Regions from separate parts of the Nostoc sp. FACHB-133 genome, predicted to be linked through region 2. Evidence: predicted binding sites of a transcription regulator. Region 2 holds the regulator's gene; each other region holds the start of a gene.

Region 1 (4,678 bases), on a different contig from region 2:
TTTGGTTATAGTCAATCAAGAAAATTATCGGTGGCGGAGAATCTTCATCAATAAAAATTGTTCCAGGTATAGTACCTGGTTGGTGATGGAACTCATCTTTTTTATATAGCCTAGTTACTATTTTGGGAAGACGACGCAGTTTTCGTACCATACAATATTACCTACATTGGGAATTGGGAATTGGCAATTGGGAATTGGCAATTAAACAAGTTCCTCTTTTCACAGTTCTTAGTAAAGAAGTAAAATTCCCTACTCAGCACCCATGAGGCGTTTTTATTTATTTCAGCTTTTGCTATTAATATTACAAAAATTAATACAAAGACTATAATTTTTGAATTAAGCAGTTCTTTAGATTTGGGAATTTAGGAATCGGCATTTTTTTTAGTCGTTAGTTGTATTCATGACTAATTACTGATAACCATGATGATGACTTTTATTTATGCCCAGCTACTTCCCAGCAATAGAGATAACATATCGGCTCTGAATCAGCAATGCTATAAAAAAACAGTTTGCCTTAACAAGACAAACTGTTGAAAAAATATTTATCTGGGTGAGCAGAAGTTAGAACATGCCCATGCCGCCCATACCGCCCATGCCACCCATACCGCCCATGCCACCCATGCCGCCCATACCGCCCATGTCAGGAGCAGCAGCAGCGGATTTCTTCTCTGGCTTTTCAACAACGATCGCTTCGGTGGTTAAGACCAAACCAGCAATGGAGCCAGCATTTTGCAAAGCTGAACGCACGACTTTGGCGGGGTCAATAATACCAGCAGCAATCAAGTCTTCAAATTCGCCAGTAGCGGCGTTGTAGCCAATGTTGAACTCACTATCCCGGACTTTCGAGACGATTACAGAACCTTCAGCACCAGCGTTGTCTGCTATTTGGCGCAAGGGGGCTTCTAGCGCTCGTTCGACAATATCAGCCCCAATTCTTTCTTCGTCATTTTGTAGGGTCTTTTTAATCTCTTGTACCTTCTTAGCTAGGTGAATTAGAGTTGTCCCACCACCAGGAACAATACCTTCTTCCACAGCAGCTTTAGTAGCATTCAGCGCGTCTTCAATTCGCAGCTTACGGTCTTTGAGTTCGGTTTCGGTTGCCGCACCCACTTTAATCACTGCCACACCGCCAGCGAGCTTGGCGATGCGTTCTTGCAGTTTTTCTTGATCGTATTCAGAATCGGTTTCTTCCAACTGTCTGCGAATTTGACCAATCCGCTTTTGTACTTCTGGCTTGGTGACACTGCCAGCTACAATGGTGGTGCTTTCTTTGTCAATGGTGATTTTGCGGGCAGTTCCCAGCGCTTCTAGAGCAGCGGTATCCAAACTTAAGCCAATTTCTTCCGAAATCAACTGTCCATCGGTGAGAATAGCAATATCTTCTAACAAAGCTTTGCGGCGATCGCCAAATCCAGGTGCTTTAATGGCAGCCACAGCTAGTACACCCCGCGCTTTGTTCACTACCAAAGTTGCCAAGGCATCACCTTCGACATCTTCAGCGATGATTAGCAAGGGCTGACCAGAACGGGCGACTTTTTCCAAAATTGGTACTAAATCTTGGATGCTGCCGATTTTTTTATCTGTCACCAAGATGCGGGCGTTTTCAAATTCCACGATTTGCCGCTCGTTGTTGGTGACAAAGTAGGGTGAAATGTAACCCCTGTCAATCTGCATCCCTTCAACTACTTCTAGTTCAGTTGTCAGGGATTTAGATTCTTCAACGGTAATTACACCATCTTTGGTGACTTTTTCCATTGCTTGAGCTAACATTTGACCAACTTCTTCATCGTTACCAGCAGAAACAGTGGCAACTTGAGCGATCGCACTTCCTTCTACTGGCTTGGCTATCTTGGCAATTTCCAGTACCAATGCCTCAATAGTTTTGTCGATCCCGCGTCTCAAGCTAACTGGGTTACTACCCGCCGCGACGTTCTTCAAACCTTCCCGAATCAAGGCTTGTGCTAAAACTGTGGCGGTGGTTGTACCATCCCCAGCAACATCTTTAGTTTTTGAGGCCACTTCCTGGATGAGTCTTGCACCAGTATTTTCCAAAGGATCTTCTAATTCAATTTCCTTGGCAACAGTGATACCATCGTTGACAATTTGAGGTGCGCCAAATTTTTTCTCTAAAAGGACATTACGACCTTTAGGCCCCAAGGTGATTTTTACGGCATCAGCAAGGGCGTTAACACCCCTTTCTAGAGCTCGCCGCGATTCCTCGTCAAATGCAATAATTTTCGCCATGTTTTATTTCTCCAGCGCTTCCATTAGACAATTTAGCACTCACAGAGCAAGAGTGCTAATCTCTCAATCAGCTCAAGTTACAAATGGAAATAAAAAAAATTGATTAATATACAGGTGATGTTCTTTATAGATACTGGCAGTAATGCTTGAATTGGGAGATGAATCTAGACAACTCCCTTAAGTACCTTGGCATTGCCGACCCTAGCGGCACCGGCTGGTTGGCAGTAGTATTTACGTTTCTTTTGGCTTGGCTTGTAACGTGGCGTTCAATTCCGACAGTCCGCAAATTCGCCTTACGGGTAGGTTGGGCTGACCAACCCAACGCTCGGCGACTCAATCGCGAACCTTTACCCAATGCAGGGGGGCTGGCTATCTACGCGGGTGTCATTGCCGCACTGGTATTAGCTAGCCTTTTACGACCGATCGAACTCCAAAACGTATTGGCTCAGGTGCTCACTATTCTGTTAGGAGGTTCGATATTAGTCCTGGTGGGCTTTATCGACGATCAGTTCGGCTTACCACCCTCTATTCGATTGTGGGCGCAAATTGTCACAGCGCTGTTGCTGGTAGCTAATGGTATCAGTGTAAGAGTGCTGTTTGGTACTCCCATTGACTCGTTACTGTCTATGTTGCTGACGGTACTGTGGGTAGTAGGAATTACCAACGCCATCAACTTGATGGATGGTATGGATGGTTTGGCAGGAGGAATCAGCTTTATTACCGCTATGAGTTTGTTGGGGGTTGCAGCCCAATTTAATAACCGTGCGGCGGCAATCTTGGTACTCGCAGCTTTAGGAGGTGCTGCATTAGGCTTTTTGCGCCATAATTTTCATCCGTCACGAATTATTATGGGTGATGCCGGAGCATACTTTTTTGGCTATGTGCTGGCAGCAACTAGTATTTTAGGCAAACTGCAACAAAACACAGTTTATGCACTAATTCCCACGGTTTTATTTCTATTGTTGCCAGTAATAGACACTACCCAAGTATTTGTACGGCGGCTACTAGCAGGAAATAACCCTCTTAGTACTCCTGGCAAAGATCATCTGCACCACCGCTTACTTGCTTGGGGACTTTCCCAGCGCCATGCTGCGTTCACGCTTTGGTCAATTACCTTATTTTTCAACTTGCTGGCAATGAGAATACAAGGCATGAGTTTGGCTGTGATGATGACTACCGCCAGTAGTATTGTCATTCTTTTGGGCTTTACTGTCTGGCAAAGAATACGCCAACAGCCTTAGTTGCTTGTAGGGTCGGCATTACAATGCTAGCCCTACTGGTCTGGTTTTTTCTCAATTCACCAAAAATTCAAGCTTGAGAACATTACGAATTACGAATTACGAATTACGAATTCAGATGCAACATCTAAAAATCTACCCCTCGTTTAAGTTCTACACCTTGATTTGCATAATGTTTGTGGCAATAAACCTCTGAATGAACGCTAGCCAAGTCGAAGTATGCTGGTTGATTTTGACAGCGGCCAGTGATGATGATTTCGGTGTCGCGGGGTTTGCGGAGCAAAGCTTGAACAATGGGTTCAACGGGGAGTAGTTCTAAGTCAACAGTGGGATTGAGTTCATCGAGAATAATAGTTTTATACATTCCAGAGGCGATCGCAACTTTTGCGATTTCCCAACCTCGTTCGGCTTCTACATAGTCTAATTCTTGCCGAGAATTGCGCCAAACAATCGCATCTCCACCACAGCGCTGATGATCCACTACTTCTGGATATGACTGCTGCAAAGCGGCGATCGCAGCATCTTCTGTGTAGCCGCTACCACCTTTAAGCCACTGCATAATTAACACACGGGTAGACCCTGGATGATTGATTCCCCTACCAATTGCTTGTAAGGCTTTGCCCAAAGCACTAGTAGACTTGCCTTTACCAGCACCAGTATAAATTTCAATCCCTTCGAGGAATAAGGCTTTGGCTGTGGGATGGTGATGAGGTTTCATTTCTGAGTGCAAATCTGCAATATCGAGCAACTTTTGCGGTGCGGCGCGTCCGGTAGCAATGATTTCTAATTCTTGGGGTTTGGATTTTAATGTCTTTACCACTTCATCTACTGGTAGCAAACCCAAATCCAGAACGGGGTTAATTTCATCCAAGACGACAACTGAATATAAACCGCTAGCGATCGCACCTTTGGCAACATCCCAACCCCGCATCGCCTCATTTCGGTCAAAGGTAGTAATTTCTTCTGGTCCAAAAAATTCGGCTCTCCCAGTGCGAACCTGGTCTATTAAATGGGGAAACCCGCGCTGCAAAGCTGCGATCGCTCCATCTTCGTCATAATCACGTTCCGGCCCTTTTAAAAAGCGCAGCAGTAAAACACGGTTAGAATCGCTAGGCGTATTTATCCCTAAGCCAATAGAGCGCAAAACTACCCCCAAAGCCGCTTGAGACTTACCTTTACCCACGCCATCGTAGACG
Region 2 (4,678 bases):
ATCGCATCCAAACGAGCAATACCTTGTTCCACACTCTCAGATTTTTCCACCACAAAAATCCAATGAGGGGTTGTTTGCTCTTTCTCAGGTAACAATGCGATCGCATATTCTCCCTGTACCCAACTAAAAATATCCTCTGGTAAGTTTATACTCCAGCGTTTTTGAACATCTACTAAAGGTTTGGCTAACCGAGAAACCACATCTTCCCCAGAACCATATATAGTAGCTGTTGCTTGTCTCCAGAGTTTGGCTAAATCGCTGTCAGCCAAATTACTCAAATTTGAGCCAGAAATTGCCAAACCTGCCGACGCTGGAACATACTGCAATGCTCCTACAGGTTTAGATAGGGGTGCAGATGGAGTGAGAATTTCTGATGAAGTCAAAAATGTAGTTTCTGCTAGCAATCCTTTGGGATTCAACACCAGAGAAATAATTTCACTGTTATAAAGTTGTTCTGAAAGTTCTAAGCCTTGCCATTTTGCCACAACGGGAAGATTTAAGAACGCTACAGCTAAACCTCCTTTGGGCAGTTCTTTAGTAGCTTTTTGGTATTCGGGGGAGCTAGTCAAATTCAGATCGGGCGCTTGGACGTTATTAATCGCGTCTTTCAAGACTTTCGGATCGTTGGCAAACAACACAAAGCCTTCACCAACAACCGCACCTGCAAGCAAATCCTTCTCTGGTTGGGAATTGTCAGAAATCAGCTTTACGCCTTTATATTGTTCAACAGCTAAGGTTGCGCCAGATAAGGCCCGTTTAGAAAACAACAACTCGACAAACTCGCGGCTTTTCTCAGGTTGCTTGGTTGCTAGTGCTAACAGATATCCTGGCTGCTGTCCGTTTTCTGGATCGCGATCAATATCTAAGGTGGTGATAGCTAATGTAATTTCATTCCCTAACCAGGGTTGAACGTCTTGTTTATAATCTATGCCACTTTTGGCTAATAAACTGGTTTTGAGTTTAGATAGTTCCTCTTCGCGTTCCAACGCCTGCAACCGATCAGGATTCGTCAGCAGTGAAACCATTGCTGGCGAAAGTTTTGATACGAATATGGCTGCACCAGGCTCAGAGGTAGAAGCAATGAGATTAGCCGGATTTTTGGCGAAAAACCAGTAAAAGCCAGCGATCGCAATTAGCAATGCGATCGCTCCTGCTACGATAAAACCAATAAATGAACGTTGCCTATTCACATTAAACCTTTAAAAAAGACGGTTTACAGCCATTTAAGCAGAAAGCCTAACAGAATTTATCAGCCTTCTTGAGAATCGATACTCATGCAAAGGCAGAGATTTTCTGTCACCATAAATAAGATTAGGACTGTTTATAGGGAATTCTTTTAGTCAACCCATGAACCAGATTAGTGTAGAAGAACTGGCACAACGTCTTTCCTCTGGTGATGGAAGTATACAGCTAGTAGATGTCCGAGAACCAGAAGAATTGGCGATCGCTAACATTGAGGGCTTTGTCAACCTACCCTTGAGTCAATTTGCTGAGTGGGGACATGAAATACCTACCCTTTTCAATCCTCAAGCTGAAACCCTTGTGCTATGCCATCACGGTATTCGATCTGCCCAGATGTGTCAGTGGTTAATTGCTCAAGGTTTTACAAATGTGCAAAATATTTCGGGTGGTATTGATGCTTACTCCATCTTAGTAGACCATTCAATTCCCCAATATTAGCTTGTGTTTGGGTGCATTACTCAGATGGAACTTAATTCCATCTGGCTTTTGCTATTGTGAAAATAGCACTAAATTAGTTTAGGGACTCGCCAGAAAAGTTTGTAACTTTCTCCAATGGCTACACAACTTACGCAAATTTTCGACCCTATTCTTAGCTGTAATAGCCGCAAAAATACGTATACAACAATACTTTTCTAAGTGTAGAATTATGCAAAAATAAGGCAGAAAAGAATCTTGTAAATTCAAACTCTTAGCTTTTGATGCAAAGCTTAGATTCTATTGAGAGCGAACTTTTCAAGAATGGTGTACACGAACCTTAAAATTAATTATCACAATATAATTGTATAATTTGTTATCTTAATAAATTATTAATATTCCTTGTTTAAATCAAATCCAGAACTTTCTCCAGACTTTGATTAAAATTTGCCTCTAGCAAAACATATCCTATGGAAGTCCAGTTAACAAATCGGCAACAGCATATACTTTGGGCAACGGTACGTCACTACATTGCTACGGCAGAGCCTGTTGGTTCAAAGGCTTTAGGCGAAGAGTACGACCTGGGTGTAAGTTCAGCCACAATTCGCAATGTGATGGGCGTTTTAGAAAAATCTGGATTACTCTACCAACCACACGCTTCTGCTGGACGTGTACCTTCAGATTCAGGCTATCGCATTTATGTTGACCAGCTAATTACACCTTCTCTGCGTTCGCGCAGCGTGTCGCAGACAGACGCTACGCGGACAGAAACTTTAGGGCGAGAAATAGAGGTGGCATTACAAAAGCATCTCCAGTGGGAAGATCGGAGTTTAGAAACCCTACTGCAAGGAGCCGCGCAGATTTTAGCAACCTTGAGTGGTTGCATTAGCTTGATAACTATGCCGCAAACTACAACAGCACTATTGCGACATCTGCAATTGGTGCAAATTGAAGCTGGGCGGATCATGTTAATAGTTGTTACCGATGGTTATGAGACACATTCCAAGTTAATGGATTTGTCGCCAATATCAGAAGAGACACAACGAGATTCAGAGGTAGTCGATCGCGAGTTGCAGATTGTTTCTAACTTTTTGAATACCCACTTGCGGGGGCGAAGTCTGTTGGAATTAGCCAACCTCAACTGGAGCGAACTTGATCAGGAATTCCAACGCTACGGAGAATTCTTGAAAAATTCAGTTGCCGAATTGACTCGTCGCACTCTTGCGCCGACTACCACACAAATTATGGTTCGGGGTGTGTCAGAAGTTTTGCGCCAGCCAGAATTTTCCCAGTTACAGCAGGTACAAACGATTATCCACCTGCTGGAAGAAGAACAAGACCAACTATGGCGATTAATATTTGAGGAACCAGAACCGGAGGATGCTGGTAAGTCAAGGGTAACGGTTCGCATTGGCGCAGAAAATCCATTAGAACCGATACGCACCTGCACTTTAATTTCTTCTACCTATCGCCGAGGTTCAATACCTGTAGGAAGTGTGGGAGTTTTGGGGCCAACGCGCTTAGATTATGAAAGTGCGATCGCAGTTGTAGCATCTGCTGCTGATTACCTCTCAGAAGCCTTCAGTTATTTCAATCCTTAAGGTAAAGTTTAGGAATAAGCTGCTACGAGTCTAGACGAATGAATAGTGCGATCGCAGGTAGATAGCCCAATTTGTAGTGGCAAAATTAATAATTAATCCTACTTAAATATTTCATGGTTAGAAAAATTGCCTTTGGCTTCCTGTGGTTAGGATTCGTTATTTATGCTTTTTTCCTCGCACCTCCTGAGCAACCTGGTACATTCGAGTTAATTAAAAACCTTTCGACTGGACAGTGGGAAGGCGTTAACCCATTAGTAATAGCACTATTCAACCTCATGGGTATCTGGCCTCTCATCTACAGTGCAGTAGTATTTATTGATGGTAGAGGGCAAAAAATACCTGCTTGGTTATTTGCTACTGCCTCTTTCGGAGTCGGGATATTTGCCTTGTTACCCTACTTAGCCCTTAGAGAACCAAATAATCAGTTTGTTGGTAAAAAGAATATCTTACTCAAGCTGCTAGATTCTCGTGTGACTGGGATTGTGTTGACTGTAGCCACAGTTCTTCTAATTGCCTACGGTTTAAGAGGAGGAGATTGGGGCAGTTTTGTGCAAGAGTGGCAAACCAATCGCTTTATCAATGTAATGAGTTTAGATTTTTCCCTGCTTTGTCTCTTATTTCCTGCATTACTAGGGGATGATATGGCGCGTCGCAGTTGGAAAAATCCACAGACATTCTGGTTAATAGCGTTGATACCGCTATTCGGGCCATTGATTTATTTGTGTGTGCGTCCACCTTTACCAGAAGTGGGCGTAGAGGCAATACCCAGTCAGCAGCCAGCTGCAAATTAAAGCACTTTTTAATTCGTAATTAAAGAAAGTTTCAGCCGGGGATTTAGACCAATTCTCACGAAAATCCTGATATATATAGATTTCTCGTAGGGGTATGGCATTGTCCATTGATGTCAACTTAAGAAGATAAAGCCATATTTGTTGGGTGTAAGCCTCAATCTCTCAATGGCGCTTACGCCTAGTTTTTACTAATCCAAGTAATGCAATGTGCAACTTATTGTTAGAACCCCACTTCCATTCCTCTCCCCCACAGGGCTACGGTGTAAACACAAGTCAGATCCAGTTTTAGTTTTATCCCAATACGCTTGGGATAAGCCAGAAAGCCCTCATGTAGAGACGCGATTTATCGCGTCTAAAAGACTGACACGTTAGAGAGAGGCTTTGATTCTTGCTCCCCAACGCTAGTAGGGAAAGGGTTGGGGGTTAGGTTTGAGAGAAAGTTTCACAGGGCGTTAAGTAAGTTGGCACAATAAAATCAAACTATGTAAAGAAAAATGAACTAGCCTAAAACCCTTCTACCTATTGCCTTATCCCAACGACAATTATTTACGTCAACTTACTTAATATTTTAAGCAAGCTATTTTTCAATGAGTTAGGGATTTTCCACGCAGGGCGCGTCAATTCTCAGGA
Region 3 (4,678 bases), on a different contig from region 2:
ATCGTAACTCCAAGACAGAAAATTGATGATGACAACTTTTCCAGAGTAAGAGGATCTCAATCAGGCTTGACACAAGGAATCAGAAGAATCTAGCTAGAATTGGCTGGTTTCACGCCAAAAGATGCGATTGACCTACTTGTATCTAGATTAATGGTTTGCAAAGGTAAATACTTTCTTGCTTGCCTACGTGGGATAAGTGACGCTAGTGTTAAAAGAAATCATGCAAATCAAAACCCTCATCCCAGAAGTCGAGTAGGAAGCTAGAATGGCAATTCCAAATAAAGAAGTAAAATCTAATACAGATATTTTAGATAATAGACGCACCCAAACTCGCATCCAGGTTCGTATTCCTAAAGACTTGCATGAGGAACCAGTCATTTCACGACTGGTTTCTCACTATGGGATCACAGTTATTATTGCTGATGCTCAGGTAAGCGCAAACGTGCCACAATATAGCTGCTTCGATCTGGAACTGCGAGGTACTGTTTCTCAGATTGAAAGTGCCCTAACTTACCTAGATGAACTGGATTTAGAAGTTTTGCACCAATCCAGCCCTGAAGAAGATGGTTGGTAAATTGAGTTCTCAGTCCTGAGTTATGAGTGCTGAGTCAAAAACACTCAGCACTCAGCACTCAGTACTCGTTACTGGTTTTAGGCCATTTGATTTTCAATCGCCCACCGCGCTAGTTCAGTGCGGTTATGGAGATTGGTTTTGCCCAACATATTGGACACATGGCTTTCAACCGTGCGCTGACTAACATTTAGTTCTTCAGCAATTTCCCGGTTAGCTAAACCCCTAGCGACAAACTGGACTACTTTCAGTTCTGTTGGGGTTAATTGCACATCGAAGGGAACCTGGATGCGGGAACCATTTTCGCCTCCTTTTGCTTGGTGTTCTTTCCAACGGATAGTTTGTTTCAGCGAGGATTCAACTTGGGCTACGAGTTCTTCTGGTTCAAAGGGCTTGACCATATAAACATCAGCACCTTTGTTCAGACCTTTAACTCGGTCTGCACTTTGTCCCTTGGCTGAAAGGAAAAGAACTGGAATCCAGCTGGTGCGTTCGTTTTGCCGGACTTGTTCCACAAAAGTATATCCGTCCATTTCCGGCATCATCACGTCGCAGATAATCATGTCTGGAACATCTTGCTCTAAAATTTCCAGAGCTTCACGTCCATTCTCGGCGGTGATGACTTCGTATCCCCGGAATTCTAAGTAATCCTTCACCAGCAAGATGAGGTTAGGGTCATCATCAATCAATAGAAGTCGTTTGTGATCTTTCATGCTGGGCTCTTTCATAGCAGTGGCACTTGTCGCGCTTCGGTCCATCAAAGTCTTGAATATTTATCCTCTATGGTGGGTTATTTCGAGATGTTGTCCTTTTTCCTACTTAACTTGCCTTTGCTGTCTCGAAGTCTCAAAAATGCCGAGCATTTTCAAGAGACTAATAGCTCGATAGCAAAAGTCCAGCAAGGATACGTATAGCAGTAGTATCTATAATGCGCTATTATATATCGCATTGAAAGTGGCGGGCGAAAAAACACTGATTAAATAATAATCCTTCTGACTCACAAGTAAGTATTGGCTTAAAGATGACCCTACCTCAAAACCAACCCGCACTTTCTTAAAGCTTACTGCTGTTCCATATCCTTCGGTTGTTAAGCCTCTATGAGGTGTTCACAAGAAACTAGGGAAGTTTCTGGCAAAGGATGGTTGAAAAACGCATATTCTTTTACCACCTTATTGCCTATTAAGTGTTCTTGGATGATCCGCTCAATAACTTCTAGGTTTGCTTGGCGATACCAGGCACCATCAAGGTAAACCACCATTATGGGTCTAGAACAACAAACGCGCAAGCAGTTGGCTTTAGTTCTGTAGATGCATAAGGAATAATTCTGTTGCGACTCATCAAGTTTTAACTCTTTAAGTCGCTCTTTTAAGTATTCCCAGGATTCCAGACTAGCTCGTTTTGAGCAGCAATTAGCAATTGTCTGGTCAGCGCAAATAAAAATGTGTCGCTGAATCTTTGCAAGTCCGAAACTTTCTACACAATTACTCAGGGCTTTATATTCTACTAGAGATTTAGTGGCTTTGGGGATTTGATGGCTTGACTGTATCACTGTATTGTTACTTATCGAGCAGCTCCCTGATTACAGTTCTATAACAATTTCCCAGCTTTGCAAATAAAGTTGACTGAGAAGAGAATGGGGCATTGGGCAACTTGTACTGAGCAGAGTCTCTCAAATATAAGTATCGGGCATTGGGAAAACTCTTCACTACTCCCGACTCCCGACTCCCTATGACCATATAAAAATATACGTAACTTACAGAGCAGAACCCGAAGGATATAAATAATTAGGCATTAATACTTAAGTACATCAACGAGCTTCTAGTTCGGGAACCCGTACTCAATGAATTCTTGCCATTGGATGCCAATTTTAGGTAAATTAGCACTCAGGGGTTGAGAGTGCTAATCTCTGGAGAAAATAATTATGGCAGCCTTATCTTTAAGCGTTTCTACAGTTAAACCTTTGAGCGATCGCGTTTTCGTAAAAGTGAACGCCTCAGAGGAAAAGACCGCAGGTGGTCTATATTTGCCCGATACCGCCAAGGAAAAGCCCCAGGTAGGGGAAGTAGTTGCCCTTGGTCCTGGCAAGCGTAACGAAGACGGTAGCCGTCAGGAATTAGAAATTAAAGTCGGCGATAAGGTGCTGTACTCTAAGTACGCCGGCACTGACATCAAGCTCGGCACCGAAGAATATGTACTGCTTTCTGAAAAAGATATCTTAGCAGTCGTTATTTAGTGGTCATTAGTCATTGGTCATTAGTCATTAGCCAATGACAAAGGACAAATGACAAATGACGTAGACGCCCTCCGGGCGGCTTCCCGAAGGGTAGAACAAAAGACAAATGACAAAGGACAACTAAAACAATTATGGCAAAGCGCATTATCTACAACGAAAACGCCCGTCGCGCCTTAGAACGAGGCATTGACATCCTGGCTGAGGCTGTAGCTGTTACCCTTGGCCCCAAAGGTCGTAACGTAGTCCTAGAAAAGAAATTTGGCGCACCGCAAATTGTTAATGACGGTGTAACGATCGCTAAAGAAATCGAATTAGAAGACCACATTGAAAACACTGGCGTAGCTTTGATTCGTCAGGCTGCTTCTAAAACCAACGATGCTGCGGGCGATGGTACCACAACTGCTACCGTTTTAGCTCATGCGATCGTCAAAGAAGGCTTGCGGAACGTTGCAGCTGGTGCTAACGCAATTTCGCTCAAGCGTGGTATTGATAAAGCTACTGCCTTTCTAGTAGACAAAATCAAAGAACACGCCCGTCCGGTGGAAGATTCCAAAGCTATTGCCCAAGTTGGTGCAATCTCGGCTGGTAATGACGAAGAAGTCGGTCAGATGATTGCCCAAGCAATGGACAAGGTGGGCAAGGAAGGCGTAATTTCCCTAGAAGAAGGGAAATCTATGTTCACCGAATTGGAAATCACTGAAGGGATGCGCTTTGATAAAGGCTACATCTCTCCTTATTTCGCTACCGACCCTGAGCGGATGGAAGCAGTTTTTGATGAGCCTTTCATACTGCTAACCGATAAGAAAATCGCTTTGGTACAAGACCTCGTACCAGTGTTAGAGCAAGTAGCTCGTGCTGGTCGTCCTTTGGTAATTATCGCTGAAGATATTGAAAAAGAAGCTTTAGCAACCTTGGTAGTAAACCGTTTACGCGGTGTACTCAACGTGGCTGCTGTTAAGGCTCCTGGCTTTGGCGATCGCCGCAAAGCACTACTAGAAGACATCGCTGTTTTAACTGGTGGTCAACTAATTACAGAAGATGCTGGTTTGAAGCTAGATAACACCAAGCTGGATAGCCTAGGTAAAGCTCGCCGGATCACCATCACCAAAGATAGCACCACAATTGTTGCCGAAGGTAACGAAGCTGCTGTTAAAGCTCGTGTCGAACAGATTCGTCGTCAAATCGATGAAACCGAATCTTCTTACGACAAAGAGAAACTGCAAGAGCGTCTTGCTAAACTCTCTGGTGGTGTCGCTGTCGTGAAAGTTGGTGCAGCGACTGAAACCGAAATGAAAGACAAGAAGCTGCGCCTAGAAGACGCAATCAACGCCACCAAAGCTGCTGTGGAAGAAGGTATTGTTCCTGGCGGTGGTACAACTCTGGCTCACCTTGCTCCTGAATTGGAAGTTTGGGCAAAGAGCAATCTTAAAGATGAAGAGTTGATTGGTGCTTTGATTGTTGTTCGCGCCTTACCTGCACCTCTGAAGCGGATTGCTGAAAACGCTGGTCAGAATGGTGCTGTGATCGCTGAACGCGTCAAAGAGAAAGAATTCAACGTTGGCTACAATGCTGCAACGAACGAATTCGTCGATTTGTTAGCTGCTGGTATTGTTGACCCTGCTAAGGTGACTCGTTCTGCTCTGCAAAACGCTGCATCCATCGCTGGTATGGTGTTGACAACCGAATGTATTATAGTTGACAAGCCTGAACCAAAAGACGGCGCTCCTGCTGGCGCTGGTGCTGGTGGCGGCGACTTCGATTACTAATACTTTGTAGTTGCATAAGTTGAAAAACAGCTGCTTCCTGATGGAGGTGGCTGTTTTTTTGTGTCAGGAGAAGAGGAAGAGAGTGAGTTACGACAACGCTTGTAAATA

Evidence for each region. The regulator HrcA, encoded in region 2, represses chaperone genes, less so after heat shock. The targets are predictions, from matches to a motif close to TTAGCACTCNNGANTCNNGAGTGCTAA.
Region 1: the regulator HrcA is predicted to act here: its motif matches at 2,277-2,303, upstream of groL (chaperonin GroEL).
Region 3: the regulator HrcA is predicted to act here: its motif matches at 2,448-2,474, upstream of groES (co-chaperone GroES).

Annotation. Positions count from the first base shown of each region.
Region 1 is NZ_JACJSH010000004.1:276,563-281,240, forward strand. It holds gene corA (magnesium/cobalt transporter CorA) at 1-151, opposite strand, end outside; gene groL (chaperonin GroEL) at 562-2,244, opposite strand; gene H6G86_RS05740 (MraY family glycosyltransferase) at 2,403-3,485, shown strand; gene H6G86_RS05745 (cob(I)yrinic acid a,c-diamide adenosyltransferase) at 3,610-4,678, opposite strand, start outside.
Region 2 is NZ_JACJSH010000050.1:49,143-53,820, forward strand. It holds gene H6G86_RS28870 (DUF3352 domain-containing protein) at 1-1,190, opposite strand, end outside; gene H6G86_RS28875 (rhodanese-like domain-containing protein) at 1,348-1,680, shown strand; gene hrcA (heat-inducible transcriptional repressor HrcA) at 2,127-3,257, shown strand; gene H6G86_RS28885 (DUF2834 domain-containing protein) at 3,371-4,048, shown strand.
Region 3 is NZ_JACJSH010000001.1:405,711-410,388, reverse strand. It holds gene H6G86_RS01925 (NIL domain-containing protein) at 266-574, shown strand; gene H6G86_RS01920 (response regulator transcription factor) at 652-1,329, opposite strand; gene H6G86_RS01915 ((2Fe-2S) ferredoxin domain-containing protein) at 1,659-2,120, opposite strand; gene groES (co-chaperone GroES) at 2,493-2,804, shown strand; gene groL (chaperonin GroEL) at 2,936-4,570, shown strand; gene H6G86_RS01900 (DUF4351 domain-containing protein) at 4,653-4,678, shown strand, end outside.